3 regions of the Rhodococcus sp. Q genome follow, and region 3 is predicted to be linked to each of the others. Evidence: riboswitches for the same ligand, from Rfam matches in the RefSeq annotation. Region 3 holds a riboswitch; each other region holds the start of a gene.
The links. A riboswitch is a leader RNA that binds a small molecule or an ion and turns the genes downstream of it on or off. The one in region 3 is predicted to bind cobalamin.
Positions count from the first base shown of each region.

Region 1: linked by a shared signal. The riboswitch ahead of FFS72_RS11815 (CbtB domain-containing protein) and the one ahead of FFS72_RS17015 (short-chain fatty acyl-CoA regulator family protein) in region 3 are both predicted to bind cobalamin.
Region 2: linked by a shared signal. The riboswitch ahead of FFS72_RS05025 (ABC transporter substrate-binding protein) and the one ahead of FFS72_RS17015 (short-chain fatty acyl-CoA regulator family protein) in region 3 are both predicted to bind cobalamin.

Region 1 is NZ_SCOY01000009.1:36,231-41,789, reverse strand. Features, by position in the region: gene FFS72_RS11830 (acetyl-CoA carboxylase family protein) at 1-1,373, shown strand, start outside; gene FFS72_RS11825 (DsbA family oxidoreductase) at 1,411-2,148, shown strand; gene FFS72_RS11820 (CbtA family protein) at 2,252-3,085, opposite strand; gene FFS72_RS11815 (CbtB domain-containing protein) at 3,076-3,270, opposite strand; cobalamin riboswitch at 3,297-3,430, opposite strand; gene FFS72_RS11810 (nuclear transport factor 2 family protein) at 3,495-3,857, opposite strand; gene FFS72_RS11805 (helix-turn-helix domain-containing protein) at 3,990-4,775, shown strand; gene FFS72_RS11800 (antibiotic biosynthesis monooxygenase family protein) at 4,824-5,135, opposite strand; gene FFS72_RS11795 (alpha/beta fold hydrolase) at 5,238-5,559, shown strand, end outside.
Region 2 is NZ_SCOY01000003.1:185,689-191,247, forward strand. Features, by position in the region: gene FFS72_RS05015 (ABC transporter ATP-binding protein) at 1-64, opposite strand, end outside; gene FFS72_RS05020 (FecCD family ABC transporter permease) at 61-1,119, opposite strand; gene FFS72_RS05025 (ABC transporter substrate-binding protein) at 1,116-2,120, opposite strand; cobalamin riboswitch at 2,152-2,337, opposite strand; gene FFS72_RS05030 (MDR family MFS transporter) at 2,389-3,822, opposite strand; gene FFS72_RS05035 (phosphoribosylaminoimidazolesuccinocarboxamide synthase) at 3,860-4,744, shown strand; gene FFS72_RS05040 (S9 family peptidase) at 4,763-5,559, shown strand, end outside.
Region 3 is NZ_SCOY01000018.1:39,062-44,620, reverse strand. Features, by position in the region: gene FFS72_RS17030 (RNA-guided endonuclease InsQ/TnpB family protein) at 1-192, shown strand, start outside; gene prpB (methylisocitrate lyase) at 221-1,159, opposite strand; gene prpD (2-methylcitrate dehydratase PrpD) at 1,159-2,679, opposite strand; cobalamin riboswitch at 3,341-3,497, shown strand; gene FFS72_RS17015 (short-chain fatty acyl-CoA regulator family protein) at 3,660-5,078, shown strand; partial or broken gene FFS72_RS17010 (5-methyltetrahydropteroyltriglutamate--homocysteine S-methyltransferase) at 5,100-5,346, opposite strand; gene FFS72_RS17005 (TetR/AcrR family transcriptional regulator) at 5,433-5,559, opposite strand, start outside.

The DNA.
Region 1 (5,559 bases), on a different contig from region 3:
GCAGCTTCGTCGAGTACGGAGCGCTGGCGCTCGCGGCCCAGCGGACCCGGCGCACGGAGCAGGATCTGATCGAGAACACGCCCGCCGACGGACTGATCGGGGGAGTCGCGACGATCGGTGCCGACACCTTCGGCGCGGCCGCGGCGGAGGCGGTCGTCGTCTCCTACGACTACACCGTGCTCGCAGGCACGCAGGGCATGCGCAACCACACCAAGACCGACCGGATGCTGGAACTGGCCGCGCGCAAGGGCATTCCGTTCGTCCTGTTCGCGGAGGGCGGTGGCGGGCGTCCAGGTGACACCGACGCGAACGGTGCAGCCGGGCTCGAACTCGGGACGTTCCGCGCGATGGCAGCGCTGCGCGGTGTCGTCCCGACCGTCGCCGTCGTGTCGGGACGCTGCTTCGCGGGCAACGCCGCGCTCGCAGGCGCCTGCGACGTTCTGATCGCGACCCCCGACGCGAACATCGGGATGGGTGGTCCGGCGATGGTGGAAGGCGGCGGTCTCGGGGTGTTCCGCCCCGAGGACATCGGCCCGATCGACGTCCAGACCCGCAATGGCGTCGTGCACGTGCTCGCCCGCGACGAGGCGCACGCCGTCGATCTCGCGAAGCGGTACCTCTCGTACTTCCAGGGCGCCGTTGCCGACTGGACGGCGCCCGACGAGCGCCTGGCACGGCACGTCGTCCCCGAGAACCGGCTGCGCGCGTACGACGTTCGCGAAGCGGTCACGGCGATCGCCGACGTCGACTCGGTACTGGAACTGCAGCCCGACTACGGCGTCGGGTTCGTGACGGCGCTGATCCGGGTCGAGGGCGTCGCATACGGCGTTCTCGCCAATTCCAGCCACCACCTCGGCGGTGCGATCGACGCCGAAGCGGCCGACAAGGGCGCCGAGTTCCTGGCACTGTGCGAGGCGCACCGGCTGCCGGTCCTGACCCTCTGTGACACGCCGGGATTCATGGTCGGCCCCGACTCGGAGCGGGAGGCGACGGTGCGGAGGTTCAGCCGGCTGTTCGTTGCGGGAGCCAGGTTGACCGTGCCGTTCGGCACGATCATCCTGCGCAAGGGGTACGGGCTCGGTGCGATGGCGATGGCGGGCGGCTCGTTCCACGCGCCGGAGTTCACGGTCGCGTGGCCGACCGGGGAGATCGGACCGATGGGGCTGGAGGGTGCGGTACGACTCGGGTTCCGGAAGGAACTCGAGGCGATCGACGATCCGGCCGAACGCGACGCCCTGTTCGCGACGCTGCTGGGGAAGGCCTACGAGCACGGCAAGGCGCTGCACGCGGGTACGACGTTCGAGGTCGACGACGTGATCGACCCGGCGCGCTCCCGAGCCTGGATCCGGCAGCTGGGACGCGCGCGGGCCTGACGGAACAAACCGGCGGTGGTGGACGTTTCAACTACTTGTGAGCATCGAATCTCCCGAGAAGTCCACCGCCGCCGCCGTCGTGCTGGAGGTGTGGTCCGACATCGCCTGCCCGTGGTGCTACATCGGCAAGACACGGTTCGAGGCGGCGCTCGCGCAGTTCCCGCATCGGGAGCAGGTCGAGGTCGTCTGGCGCTCCTACCAGCTCTCCCCGGACACGCCCGCCGGACTCCGGCGTTCCGAGATCGACGCGCTCGTCGAGATGAAGGGCATGCCCGCCGACCAGGTACGACAGATGTTCGCGCACGTCGCGAGCACCGCCGCCGCCGACGGACTGGCCATGGACTTCGACACCGTCATCGCCGCCAACACCTTCGACGCGCACCGGCTGATCCACTTCGCGGGTGATCGTGGCACGGACGTGATGGCAGCGCTGTTCCGAGCGCACTTCGAGCAGGGCCGCGTGATCGACGACCGCGACGAGCTGGTGGCGATCGCGGCCGAGACCGGGCTCGACGCCGACGCGGTGCGCGCTGCCCTGGACTCGGATGCAGAAGCGGATCGCGTCCGTGACGACCTCGCCCAGGCCCGTGCGCTGGGCGTCACCGGCGTCCCGTTCTTCGTCGCCAACCGTGCGATCGGCGTCTCCGGCGCCCAGCCCGTCGAGGTGTTCACCCAACTGCTGGAGAAGGCCTACACGGACGCGAAGCCGCTCGTCACCCTCGCCGGAGCGGCCGATGCCGACGGCGCCTGCACCGATGGGTCCTGCGCGGTCTGAGGATCTGCGTCACCCCTGCTCCGCTAGACCGAATGTGGCCGTTCATCACCTGACGTGATCAACGGCCACATTCGGTCGGTGCGGGGGATGGGGTTGCCCGGCGTCAGTGCGCGCCGGCGAGCGCAGGCTGCGAGCGTGTGGCGCGTTCGGTGAGGAACGCGAACGCCGCGCCGAGCGTCAGCCACAGCGTCGCCTGGATCGCCAGCGACGAGATCCGGAAGTCCCACAGCAGGGATGCGGGGAAGTCGGCGCCGACCTCGTTGATGTCGGGCAGCACGGCGTAGCCGACGGCGACGATCGCCAGGAACGCCGCCACCGGTGCCGCGACCTGCGCGGACACGTAGCCCGAGGCGGCGACCAGTTGACGCACGTAGGCGGCGACGGCGACCGCGAACAGGCCGAGCACCACCGACGCCAGCCACAGCCAGGTGCGCTGGTTGATGGTGTCGGGGTCGCCGACGGCAGGCGGGTTCGCCGGGTACTTGAAGAACGGCACCACTTCGATCGCGAGCCATCCCAGCCCGGCCAGAGCCAGCGCCAGGACCGGTCCCGACGCCGTGGTCACCCGGCGGGCGTAGTGCGCGACGGCGGCGAAGATCGCGCCGAGCGCGAGGCCCGCGAGGGTGGTCGCGAGGAACAGTCCGACCTTCTGGCCGTCACGGCTGACCAGGGCGTCCTCGCCGTGCGAATGGCCCTCCTCGGCAGTTGCTCCGGCGTCGTGCGAGTGGTCTTCCTCGGCGGCTGCTCCGGAGTCGTGCGAATGGCCGGCGGCCGCCGCGGGCTCGGCGTCCGCCGATGCAGCTTCCTCGATCGCGATGGCGGCCTCGATGTGCGGCTCACCGAGCACGTACGCGACGGCTCCCGCGAGCAGGCCTGCGACGAGTCCGGCCAGCAGGCCGCGGATGAGGAGTTGCGTGAATTTTCCGGTCAGTGGCACGGAAGCCCCAGCAGGTGACGACCGTCGTGCATGAGTTCATGCATGTACATACCGGTCCGCGACACCGCGCCCTGGTCGAATCCGACCAGGTAGAGGGTGAGCATCGCGAGCAGGACGACGCCAGCCACGATGAGTGCGATACCGGCCGACTCGGTCGACCTGTCGGGGGTGTGAACGACAGCCATGGGTTCCTCCTGGGATAACGCGTCCCGTAAGTCCGTGCGACGTCGACGGTGTCTGGCTTCTCGAGGCGAACCTCGATCACAGTGGCGCGACCGCTCCGGAGTTGCACCGGAATTCCCGTACGACGTCGCGTTTACTCGCGCACTGTCGCACCGACCTGCCCGTGGTGTCAACAAATACGAACCACCGTCGCCGGTCCGTTCGACGCGGACCGGCGACGGTCGGGTCAGGACGGAACCCTGTCGAGGAACCCGAGGACGTGCACCAGTCGTCCGTCGTCGCCGCGTTCGATGACGTCGAATCCCTCGATCAGGTTCTCCGCTCCTGCGGGTCCGAGTTGCCAGCCGAAGCGTGCTTGCTCGTGGTGGCCGTCGACGTCCCCGCGGAGGCGGAACCGCATCCCGGCGAACTGGCCCTGCACTGCGGCGATCGTCGCGTCGATGTCCGTGTGACCGTGCGCGGCGACGGCGGGGTCGACGTACCGCCCGTCCGGTGCCCACAGGTCCTCGATCGCGGCGCGTCGGGCGTCCGGATCGGTCTCGTTCCACACCGCGATGTATTTCGTTGCGAGGGTGTCGAAGTCGCTCATGTCGTCGCTCTCGTTCTCTCGGGTGCCGGCGCCGGTCGCCGGGCGATGAGACAACTGTGCGACGGGCGTCGCGGCGCGTCGATTACCTCGGAGGTAATGGTCCTGCTTCCGCCGCGAATCTAGGCTCTCCCCATGACCACGCTCGCCGAACCGACCGTCGGGGTACTGCTCCGGAACTGGCGTGAGCGCCGCCGGATGAGTCAACTCGAGTTGGCGGCCCGAGCGGAAGTGTCCGCGCGGCATGTCAGTTTCGTCGAGACGGGCCGGTCACGTCCGACGCGTACGATGCTGCTCAAACTCAGTGACCAGTTGGAAATTCCTCTGCGGGAACGTAATTCATTGCTCCTGGCAGGCGGGTTCGCTCCCGCGTATCCGGAGCATGCACTCGGTGACGTTCCGATGGCGTCGGTGTCGCGGGCGATCGGTCAGATTCTGCACGCTCACCGGTCGTCGCCTGCGGTGGTCGTCGATCGGCACTGGAACCTCGTCGACGGCAACGACGCCGTCGCTCTTCTCGTGGAGGGGTGTGCCGCGCACCTGTTGGAACCGCCGGTGAACGTCCTGCGCCTGAGCCTGCACCCCGACGGCATGGCCACCCGAATCGGCAACCTCGGACAGTGGCGAGCACATCTGCTGCATCGCCTGGACCATCAGATCGCGGTGACCGGGGACGCCGAACTCGTCGCGCTCGCCGCGGAACTCGCGGGCTATCCGTGCGGTGATCCCGATGTCGACATGGAACCGGGCGCACTCGTCGTCCCCATCAGAATCGCGACCGCAGCAGGGGAACTCGCCTTCCTCAGCACGACGACGGTGTTCGGGACGCCACTCGACGTCACCGTTGCCGAACTCGCGATCGAGACCTTTCACCCGGCGGACGAGGCCACCGCCGAGGCGTTGCGCCGCCACCTGGGATGACGGCGGGCACCGGCCGCCCGACGGGCGACCGGTGCGGGGAGTGCCGCGTCAGGACTGCTTGGCGGCGACGTCGAGGACGACCTCGAACTCGAGCAGCGAGGCGCCGGTCGCGACCGGCTTCTTCGCCTCACCCGCATGCGCGGCACGGGCGTCGCCGTCACGCCACGCCGCGAACGCGTCCTCGGACTCCCACTGCGTCACCACGAAGTAGCGGGTCTCGCCACCGGTGGGCCGGAGCAGCTGGAACCCGAGGAACCCGGGCGAGTTCTCCACGGTTCCGGCGCGCGCTGCGAACCGCTTCTCCAGTTCGGGACCGGCGCCCTCGGGCACCTCGATTGCGTTGATCTTCACCACTGCCATGGCCGCGAGCGTACTCGCGCGACACACAGGGCGGGCGAGACCACGTAACCGAAAAGCGAAACCCGACGGGAGTCGCGGCACCGGACCGCTAACCTCGGTGCCGTGCTCCATGACGAGGGTGGGACCGGCGAACCGATTCTGTTGCTACACGGGCTGATGGGCAGTGCCCGCACCTGGCGACGACACGTGCCGTGGCTGCGCGAACACGGCCACGTGTACACCTTCGACGCCGCGGGGCACGGCCGTCCAGCGCCCGCCGAGCCGAGCACCGAGGCGTTCGTCGCCGACCTCACCGAGGCCGTCGAGTCGATCACGGAGCCGATGGTCGTCATCGGCCACTCGATGGGCGGTCTGCATGCGTGGTGTTTCGCTGCCGCGCATCCGGATCGGGTGCGCGCCGTTGTCGTCGAGGACATGGCGCCCG
Region 2 (5,559 bases), on a different contig from region 3:
TGGTCGTTCCGCCCACCGACCAGGTGACGTCCTCGACGAGGATCTCGGGGGAGTGGTGGCTCATGCGCGGGCTCCCCGGCGTCGCAGGATCATCACGAACACCGGCACGCCCACGACGGCGGTGACGATGCTGATCGGCAGTTCGCGTCCCGGCATCACGGTCCGCGCGACGATGTCGGCCCACACCAGAAGGACGGCACCGACGAGGGCCACGACCGGGAGCAGTCGGGCGTGCAGGGGACCGACGAGTAGCCGGGCGGCATGCGGGACGACGAGGCCGACGAACCCGATCACCCCGGCCTGCGCGACGAGGGCCGCGGTGCACAGCGATGCGACGCCGTAGAGCACCCAGCGGGAGCGTTCGACGTCGGTGCCGAGACTCGACGCGGCCCGCTCGCCGAACGCGAACGAATCCAGCACCCGGGCGTGCGCGAGCATCACCGCGGCGGTGGCCGCGACGACGGCGGCGATGGTGAGCAGGCCCGGCCAGCGGACCCCGGCGACCGAGCCGAGCGTCCACTGCAGCACGCGGTGGGCGGCGTCGCGGTCGCCGAGCAGCACGAGCGCGGAGGTGACGGCGGCGGCGAACTGACCGACCGCGATACCCGCGAGGACCAGGCGTCCCGGCACCAGCGCACCCGACCGCGACGTCGAGATGACGAAGACCAACAGCAGCGAACCCAGCGCCCCCACGAATGCGGCCGTCGACGTCGCGCCGATGCCGAACGCTCCGACGGTGCCCGCACCGACGGTCAGCGCGAGAACCGCGCCGAGGGATGCGCCGCCGGACATGCCGAGCAGGTACGGGTCGGCAAGCGCGTTGCCGGTCAGCGACTGCAGCACCGCCCCGCACAACGCCAGCCCGGCACCGACCAGGGCGGCGGCCAGAACCCGGGGCAGGCGCAGGTCCACCACGATGTGCGTGGTCAGCAGGTCGGTGCCCGGCCCGATGCCGAGGCGTCCGGCCACCGAGTCGACGACGGTGCCGACGGACAGATCGGCGGCGCCGATCGCGACGCCCGCTGCACAACTCACGACGAGCAGCGCGGCGAGCGCCACCACCCATCCGGTGGTGGTGCTCGCGCGCACCCGGGCGGGTGCCCGGGTCGTGACGCTCATCCCCGGCTGCTGCCGAGTTGTTCGCCGACGAGGGCGGCGCCCTCGATCAGCCGCGGACCGGGGGTACTCGCCGAGAACGGCACGACGACGAACGCGTTCTCTCGGACCGCCGTCAGGTCGCGCAGCGCCGGGTCGGCCCGCAGATACGTCTTCTTCTCCTCCGCGGTGTCCCACGAGGCGTCGGCGAGGACGATGACGTCCGGGTTCGCCTTCAGGACCGTTTCCCAGCTGCCGTCGGCCCAGGAACCGTCGACGCCCGCGAAGATGTTGGTGCCGCCGACGGCGTCGATGATCAGCTGCGGCCCGCCCGCATTGGCGCCGACGTACGGGACGTCCGTGTTGCTGTCGTACCAGAAGAAGCTCCGGCCGCGCCCCGCTGCCGCGGACTCGACTCCCGCCAGGGTCTCCCGCAGGTGCGTCACCTCGGCGTCGGCCTCGGATTCGCGGCCGAACAGGACGCCGTTGTCGGTGATCTCGGCGGCGATCGAATCCCACGCCACCGGAGGTCGCATCGACTTGTCGGGACAGCCGAACGGTGAGATGTAGGTGGCGACACCGAGATCGTCGAACGACTCCCGCGTGCCGACGGCCTTGTCGTCGAAGGCGCTCGAATACGACGCGAGCACCAGGTCCGGCCGGACCTCCAGCACCGCTTCGCGACTGGGGTAGTCCGACTCGTTCAGTACCGGAACCGTCTCGTACGCGGACTGCCACTGCGGCGCGACGGTGTCGTCGAGGTAGGCCGTGCCGACCATCTGGCTCTCGGCGCCGAGAGCCAACGCGGACTCGGTGGCACCCTGGTTGAGGGTGACCGCCCGTTGCGCCGGGCCGTCCAGGGTGACGGTGCGGCCGCAGTTGTCGAGGGAGATCGACGCGGCGGCGTCGGCATCGTCGCCGGACGACCCGCAGGCGGTCAGTGTGAGTGCGGCCGCGACGGTGACGGCAGCGGTGGGCAGGGCCCGGGATATGTGCGAACGGATTCGCGTCGACTGGGTGCGCACGGCGACCCGCCTTCCATGACTCGTGGAAAACGTGCAGGCAGGTGTCACGGCCGGTCTCCTGGCTCGGCAGGGCTGACCGCCGGCCACGCCTTCCCGGACGCTGTCGCGTCCAGTGGCTGGGGCAGTGCCCCGTGTGGTCGACGTACCTGCTCACAGTGGCGAGTACCGCGCCGGATTCGCACCGGACTTCCCGTTCACCGTGTCACCAGGTCGAAGGATAAACCACGGTCGATCGCGGCCCGTCCGGCTTGTCCGCTTCGGCAGCGGATCAGCCGGGCCCCGAGCCGGCGTCCTCGGGGGAGTGCACCCGGGCCGGCATGAAGGCGGCGGCGGCGAGGATCGCGGCGGTCGTCCCGACCACCGCCAGGAAGACCAGGTGTAGCGCTCCCGACAGCTGTTCGGGCGTCGGGGTGTCCGTGCCACCGATGTGCGCATTGACGATCGCTCCGAACGCCGCGACCCCGACCGCGCTGCCGATCGACCGGGCGAACATGTTCGTCGACGTGACGACGCCGCGCTGCGACCAGTCGACGCTGGACTGCGCGGCGATCAGGGTGGGACTCGACACCAGTCCCATCCCGACGCCGATCACGAAGCAGAACACGGCCACCTGCCAGACACCCGATCCGGCGTCCAGGGTGAGGGTCAGCGCGGTCCCGGTGACGGCGGCGGTCGCGCCGAGGAGTGCGGTGATCCGGAATCCCACCCGAAGGTAGAGGCGCCCGGCGAGCGACACGCTGATCGGCCAGCCGATGGTGAGGGTGGCGAGAGCGAACCCGGCGACCAGCGCGCCGGTCCCGAGCACGCCCTGCACGAAGGTCGGGATGTACGAGGTGACGCCCATGATGATCGCGCCGACGGCGGCGGAGATGATGCTGCTGACGGCCAGGACGCGGCGGGTGAGCACCCACGGCGGCAGGATCGGGTCGGCAACACGGCGTTCGACGAAGGCGAACGCGAGGAGCAGAGCCGCTCCGGCACCGAACACGGCGAGCGATGCGGGGGAGTTCCACGGCCACGCCTGCCCGCCTTCGAGCAGGCCGAGGATGACCAGCGCGGCGCCGCAGGTCAGGAGCGCCGCGCCGAGGTAGTCGACGCGTGGCCGGTCGCGTCGCGGACTCTCGTGGAAGTGCCGCATCAGCGCCCATGCCGCGACCGCGCACAGCGGCACGTTGATCAGGAAGATCCAGCGCCACGACAGGTACTCGGAGAACACGCCGCCGAGGGTCGGGCCGACCACGGCGGACATGCCCCACACGCTCGCGAGGTAGCCCTGCGCCTTGGCGCGCTCGGCGAGTGTGTAGATGTCGCCCGCGATGGTCAGGCTCATCGGCTGCACCGCGCCCGCGCCGAGGCCCTGGACCGCGCGGAACGCGATCAGCGCGGGCATCGACCACGCCAGCCCGCAGAGCACCGATCCGATGCAGAACGTCGCGATGCCGAACAGCATCACCGGCTTGCGTCCGAACAGGTCGGCGAGCTTGCCGTAGATCGGTACCGACACGGCCTGGGCGAGCAGATAGATCGAGAACAACCACGGAAACTGACCGAATCCGCCCAGGTCGCGGACGATGGTCAGCACCGCCGTCGCGATGATCGTCGAGTCGAGCGCGACCAGCGCGGTGGTGAGCATCAGCGACGCGAGCACCGGTCCACGCTCCGAACGCAGGCCGATGCTGCGTCTGTCGATCTCGATTGCCACCTGATCGAGTATCAACCCCACCCGATAGGGTTGGACCGTGCGCCCCTCACTCTCCGACTACGCCCACCTCGCAGGCGGCAAGGTCCGCGACCTGTACACGATCGACGACGAGCACCTCCTGCTCGTCGCGAGCGACCGGATCTCCGCGTACGACCACATCCTGAGCACCCCGATCCCCGACAAGGGCCGGGTGCTGACGGCGATGAGCGTGTTCTTCTTCACCCGGTTGACGGCGCAGAACCATCTGGCCGGACCGCCGGACGACGAGCGCATCCCCGAGGAGGTCCTCGGTCGGGCACTGGTCGTGAAGAAGCTGAAGATGGTGCCGGTGGAGTGCGTGGCGCGCGGCTACCTGACGGGTTCGGGCCTGTCGGACTACCAGCGCACCGGGGCGGTGTGCGGGGTGGCGCTGCCGGAGGGCCTGGTGGAGTCGTCGCAGCTTCCGGAGCCGATCTTCACGCCCGCCACGAAGGCCGCCCTCGGCGACCACGACGAGAACGTCGACTTCGCGGCTGTCGTCGACCAGGTCGGTCAGGCCCTCGCGGTGAAGCTCCGACAGGACACCCTCGACATCTACGGCCGCGCCGCGATCTTCGCGTCCGAGCGCGGAATCATCCTGGCGGACACCAAGTTCGAGTTCGGTGTCGACGACGACGGCAACCTGGTGCTCGCCGACGAGGTCCTCACCCCCGACTCCTCGCGCTACTGGCCCGCCGACGGCTACGAGGCGGGCAAGGTGCAGCCGAGCTTCGACAAGCAGTTCGTCCGCAACTGGCTCACGGGCCCCGAGTCCGGCTGGGACCGGGCGTCCGACACTCCGCCGCCGCCGCTGCCGCAGGAGATCGTCGACGCCACCCGTGCCCGCTACATCGAGGCGTACGAGCGGATCTCCGGACTGTCCTTCGACGACTGGATCGGCTGACCGCCTAGGGTGGGCGACATGAGTTCGCCCGTCACTGCGGCCCCGGTCGCGAAGAAGGTTCCCCAGGAGCGCACCCACCACGGCGACACGTTCGTCGACGACTACGAGTGGTTGCGCGACAAGAACGACCCCGAGGTGATCGCGTACCTCGAGGCGGAGAACGCGTACACCGCCTCGCGCACCGACCACCTCGCGTCCCTGCGGGAGTCGATCTTCGACGAGATCAAGTCCCGCACCCAGGAGACGGATCTGTCGGTGCCGTCCCGGATGGGGCAGTGGTGGTACTACTCGCGCTCGTTCGAGGGCAAGCAGTACGGCGTGCACTGCCGGTGCCCCATCGAGGCGCCCGACGACTGGACGCCGCCGGTGCTGTCCACCGACGCGGACATCCCCGGCGAGCAGGTGCTGATCGACGGCAACGAGCTCGCCGAGGGGCACGACTTCTTCGCGCTCGGCGCGATGACCGTGACCCTCGACGGGACACTGCTCGCGTACTCGGTCGACACCGAGGGCGACGAGCGATACACGCTGCGGTTCAAGAATCTCGAGACGGGTGAGCTGCTCGCCGACGAGATTCCCGGCACCGCGCCCGGTGCGACGTGGTCGGTGGACGGCAGGCACGTCTTCTATCTGACGGTCGACGAGGCGTGGCGTCCCGACACCGTGTGGCGTCACGAACTCGGCACCGAGCGGTCCGCGGACGTGCAGGTGTTCCACGAACCCGACGAGCGGTTCTGGGTCGGCTTCGGCTCGACGCGCAGCGAGAAGTACCTGACCATCTGGATCGGTTCGAAGATCACCTCCGAGGTCCGCTA
Region 3 (5,559 bases):
AGAGCCAAGCAGCGTCTCGGACTCGGTGAACGGGTTTTCCGATGCTGGTCCTGCGGTCATGCCGAGGGTCGGGATCGGAATGCTGCCGGGGTGATCCTGGCTGTGGCAGAGCGCGGCCACACACGTGTTGACGATGTCAGTCAGTCTGATCGCCCCTTCCCTGGGGTCGGTCGGGTTGCGGTCCGAGCGTGAAATCTCCTGCTGGCAGGTAGGAGAAGCGCTAATGGTTCCCTCCGAGGGTGAAGTTGAAGACTCCGGAATCGAATTCGTTGTAGCGCTCGTACTCGAGCAGTTCGTACAGCCGCGATCGGGTCTGCATCTGATCGACGAGACCTTCCTGCGTGCCCTTCGCGTGGATCTCGCGCAGCCCGGCTTCGATCGCCCCCATCGCGAGACGGAGGGTGGTGACCGGGTAGATCACGGCGTTGTAGCCGATGTTCTGCAGGGTCTGTGCCGGAATGAGCTGCGACTTGCCGAATTCCGTCATGTTCGCGAGCAGCGGGATGTCCACGGCAGCGCGGAACTTCTCGAAGTCGGCCTCGGTGTGCAAGGCCTCCGTGAAGATCATGTCGGCCCCGGCGTCGGCGTACGCCTTCGCTCGCTCGATGGCCGCGTCGATGCCCCTCGTGCCGGAAGCGGTCGTGTCGCTGATACCAGCGGCGTCGGTGCGAGCGCAGATCACGAAGTTCGGGTCGCGACGTGCCGTCACGGCGGCCCGCAGCCGACGCACCATCTCGTCGGTCGGCACGATCGCCTTGCCGTCGAGATGGCCGCACCGCTTCGGGTTGACCTGATCCTCGAGGTGCAGACCCGCGATGCCCGCGTCCTCGAAGGCGAGGACGGTGCGGGCCGCGGACATCGGCTCACCGAATCCGGTGTCGGCGTCGACCAGGACGGGAAGGTCGGTGACGCCGGCGATCTGGGCGCTGTGCGCCGTGACCTCGGTGAGGGTGGTGAGTCCGATGTCGGGCAGACCGAGGCCGGCGGAGAGGGCGCCGCCGGAGACGTAGACGCCCTCGAAGCCGATCTCCTGGATCAGCTTGGCCGTCAGCGGGTTGATCGCGCCCGGCAGCCGGGTGATGCCCTCCGACGTCAGGCTCGCACGGAAGGCGTCGCGCTTCTCGGCCGCGGAGGTTGCGGCGGCGATGAGTCCGGTCATCAGAACAGGCCCTGCGGCGACTTCGGCGAGCGGTCGAGCACCTCATCCGACACGGTGAAGGTGAGCTGGTTCAGCTCACCGGCCTTCAGCTCCGGCGTGCGCTGCGCTGCGGCGAGGAAGCGGTCCTGCTCGGCCGGTGCGATGACGCCCTCGGCGAGGGTGCGGAACTTCGCGATGTACTGGTCGCGGGCGAACGGGCGAGCGCCGAGCGGGTGCGCATCGGCGACGGCGAGCTCGTCGACGATGACCTCACCGCTCTTGAGGGTGACCTCGGCGCGGGCACCGAAGGCCTTCTCGTTCGGGTCGGTGGAGTGGTAGCGACGGGTCCACTCCGGGTCCTCGGCGGTGGAGATCTTCTGCCACAGCAGGGTGGTGTCGGGACGCTGCGCCCGCTCCGGAGCGTAGGACCGCTCGTGGTGCCAGGTGCCGTTCTGCAGCGCGACCGCGAAGATGTACATGATCGAGTGGTCGAGGGTCTCGCGCGACGCCTTGGGGTCGAACTTCTGCGGATCGTTCGAGCCGGTGCCGATCACGTAATGGGTGTGGTGGCTGGTGTGCAGGACGATCGACGCGATCTGGCTCAGGTCGCCGACCCGCTCGCGCAGGCGGAATGCCAGGTCGATCGGTGCCTGGCTCTGGTACTCGGCCGAGTGCTCCTTGGTGTAGGTGTCGAGGATGCCGCGCTTGGCCTCGCCTGGGCCGGGCAGCGGCACGTTGTACTCCGCCTTCGGGCCACCGAGCAGCCAGGCGATGACACCGTCCTCGCCCTCCCAGATCGGGGACGGGGCGCCCTCGCCGCGCATCGCGCGGTCCACGGCCTCGACGGCCATCTTGCCGGCGAAGGCCGGGGCGTAGGCCTTCCAGCTGGAGATCTCGCCCTTGCGCGACTGACGGGTGGCAGTGGTGGTGTGCAGCGCCTGACCGATCGCCTGGTAAACGGTCTCGGTGTCGAGGCCCAGCAGGGTGCCGATGCCCGCGGCCGCGGAGGGGCCGAGGTGGGCGACGTGGTCGATCTTGTGCTCGTGCAGGCAGATGGCACGAACCAGGTCGACCTGGATCTCGTAGCCGGTGGCGAGGCCGCGGATCAGGTCCTGGCCGGTGCGCCCGGCGTGCTGCGCGACCGCGAGAATCGACGGGATGTTGTCGCCCGGGTGCGAGTATTCGGCGGCCAGGAAGGTGTCGTGGAAGTCGAGCTCACGCACCGCGACGCCGTTGGCCCACGCCGCCCACTCGGGCGAGAACGTGCCACCGACGCCGAACACAGTCGATCCGTGCGACTCCGACGATGACCGGCTGTACGGATGCGACTGCGCCTGCGCCCGCGCGTTGGCGACCGGGCGGCGGGTAACGGACGCTGCGGCGACGGCAGCGTTGTCGATGATCCGGTTGACGATCATCTCGGCGGTGTCCGCGGGCACCTCGACGGAGTCGGTCGCGACCTCGGCGATCTTCCACGCGAGGTGCTCGCTGCGCGGGAAGTCCTCGGCGGAGCGGTAGGTGCGGACGGGATGCGTCTTCAAGATGATGTCCTCCGATTGTGTCGGCGCCTGGTACTGGAACTCGGCCGGGAAGCGACCGATCGACCCGGCGATGTTCGCAGCGTATGGAGGACCCGACGCGACGGGAAGAGACTGAACCTGCGTAATTCGGTGGTGTGTGTCGGCGAATTCTGCGAATGCTGCGAATCCGACCGCTCCGACCCCACACACTTTGCAGAACAGAAGAATTCACGGCACTGAAGTCCGCAGGATCGAACCGTGTCACGGCCCGGCCGCGGACCGTACGCTGCCGACACGACCGACACGACCAGGTTTCGATCTCCGGATCGAGCCGGCCCGGAGGTCCCAGTCGATGCGCCCGGGTCGCCATAGACGAGACCACGAATGCCATCCGCGAGATCACGTCGGATCTGTTCGCGGCGTAGGGCTTTCGAGACGCACGTATGTCCGGGATCGGAAGCCGGGTAGCGGTGCGACCGGCGGAGCTCTTCGCGCACGTCACGTCGAAGGAGCAGCTGCAGTGGGACATCATCCGCGTGTACACGACGACCTCGTCGGCACGAGTCGAGGCGAGTTCGCAGGTCCGGGGTCTCCTCCGACGATCCGAGACCTCTAGAATCGACGGTGCAGTTGGTTCGCCGCCTCGACCGTGAGGAGCCCCGAAGGTCGCGGTGGCGTCGAAGTGCCCGAGGGCACGAGAGGGAATCCGGTGTGAGTCCGGAACTGTCCCGCAGCGGTATGCAGGAACGACCGCCGTCACCAGCACTGGACGCGAGTCCGGGAAGCGACGGCCAGTAGGTTCGCCTCACACGCGAGCGCCTGCGAGTCCGAAGACCTGCCCGCTGCGCCGGGTACGCCGTACCTGGCGGTGTGCCGCCTCGTGGACTGGGTGTGCGTACCCGATCGAGGTGGCGCCGTGCCCGCTCTCCGGGCGGTGACGGGGGCTCGTTCGGGCATGCATTCGTGGGCGGCCTCTGGACTCGATCACGAAGGCGGCAGCCATGCAGAAGATCTACGGCGGACCGCGGCTACGCCGGCTGCGGGAGGAACGCGGCCTGACGCAGCTGGATTTGGCCCGGACACTCGACCTCTCGGCGAGTTACGTCAACCAGTTGGAGAACGACCAGCGTCCGCTGACTGTGCCGGTCCTGCTGAAGCTGAACGCGACCTTCGATCTCGATCCGCAGTTCTTCGCGGCCGACCAGGACGCGAGGCTCGCGGCAGATCTCCATGACGTCCTCCGCGCGATCGGCACGGGGGCGCCCAGCCCGGCGATGGTGGACGAACTGGTCGCCAGGATGCCGGAGATCGGAACAGCGCTCGTCGGAGTCCACCGCCGACTGCTGGCAGCGACCGAACGGCTGGAGCAGTACAGCGTCCATCTGTCCGCGCCGTCGGAGGCGACCTCGAAGACTTCGATGCCGATGCCGTTCGAGGAAGTTCGAGACTTTTTCTACGACAGGCACAATCACATCGCCGAACTCGACGACGCCGCCGAACGATTGTTCACGGAGAGCGGCCTCCGGCCCGGCTCTCTGGACAACCAGCTGACGGCACTCCTCGAGTCGGAACACGACATCGTCGTCCGGTTGCGCACCGATCCGCCCGACCGACCGGGACCGAAACGCTCGTTCGACGAGGCGAACCGCATCCTTACCCTGTCCCGGCACCTGACACCCGGACAGCGGGCGTTCCAGATCGCGACCCAGCTCGCCTTTCTCACCCAGTTGGCCACGATCGACGCGCTCGTCGAGTCCGCCACCGGTCTCGGAGAGGGCTCCCGCGACCTGGCGAAGATCGGACTCGCGAACTACTTCGCCGGGGCACTGCTGTTGCCGTACAACCCGTTCCTCGACGCGGCGGAACGCCTGCACTACGACATCGAGATGCTGGCGCTGCAGTTCGAGGTCGGATTCGAGACGGTCTGCCACCGGCTCTCGACGATGCAACGCCCGACCCGGCGCGGCATCCCGTTCTTCTTCGTCCGCACCGATCGAGCCGGGAACATCTCGAAACGGCAGTCCGCCACCGCGTTCCACTTCTCGCGGATCGGTGGCAGCTGCCCGCTGTGGGTGGTGCACGACGCGTTCGGAATGCCCGGGCGGATTCTCACCCAGGTCGCGCAGATGCCCGACGGCCGGACATACCTGTGGATCGCCCGGACCACCGACGACGACCCCCGCCCCTACGGAACCGCGCAACGCAGCTTCGCGATCGGGTTGGGCTGCGACATCACCCACGCCAGCCGACTCGTGTACTCCCGGGGCCTGCGGCTCGACGAACAGATGTCGCCGGATCCGATCGGCGCAGGCTGCAAGATCTGCGAGCGCACCGACTGTGCGCAGCGGGCCTTCCCCCAGATCGGTCAGCCCGTTCGGGTGGACGTGAATCTCAGTACCCGCCAGCCTTATCCGTCCTAGGCACTCCTCCCCCGCAAGCGGGAGGGAGGCGCGCACCGCCAGGGTGGCGTCGACCATGTTCTTCAGCGACGCCTCGACCTCGACCGGGCCGCCGGGTTTTCAGGCCGGGGTTGACCCACAGCCGCTCCGCGGGAACGGCCGCCAGCGCCTCACGAAGCGATGCGGTGATCTTCTCGACACCAGGAACTCGCGGGGAGTGAATGTCGTAGACACCTGGGCCGACGCCGACGTCGAATCCTGCCGCGTTCAGGTCGTCGAGAACCTCGACTGCACCGACGCGAACAGGGCACTTCGTGCTCGTGCATGGTTCGCGGGTGTCCTCACCCCGAAGCGCGCACGAGCGGCGGAGCCGCCTCAGTCGCGGGTGGTCAGGAGCGCGAACACGCGCCGCACCTCGTCGATGGTCGGATCGGGCAGGTGGTCTCGGGCGTGCAGGAAGCCGACACCCGCATAGACGAGGACACCACTGCGCAGGCGCGCC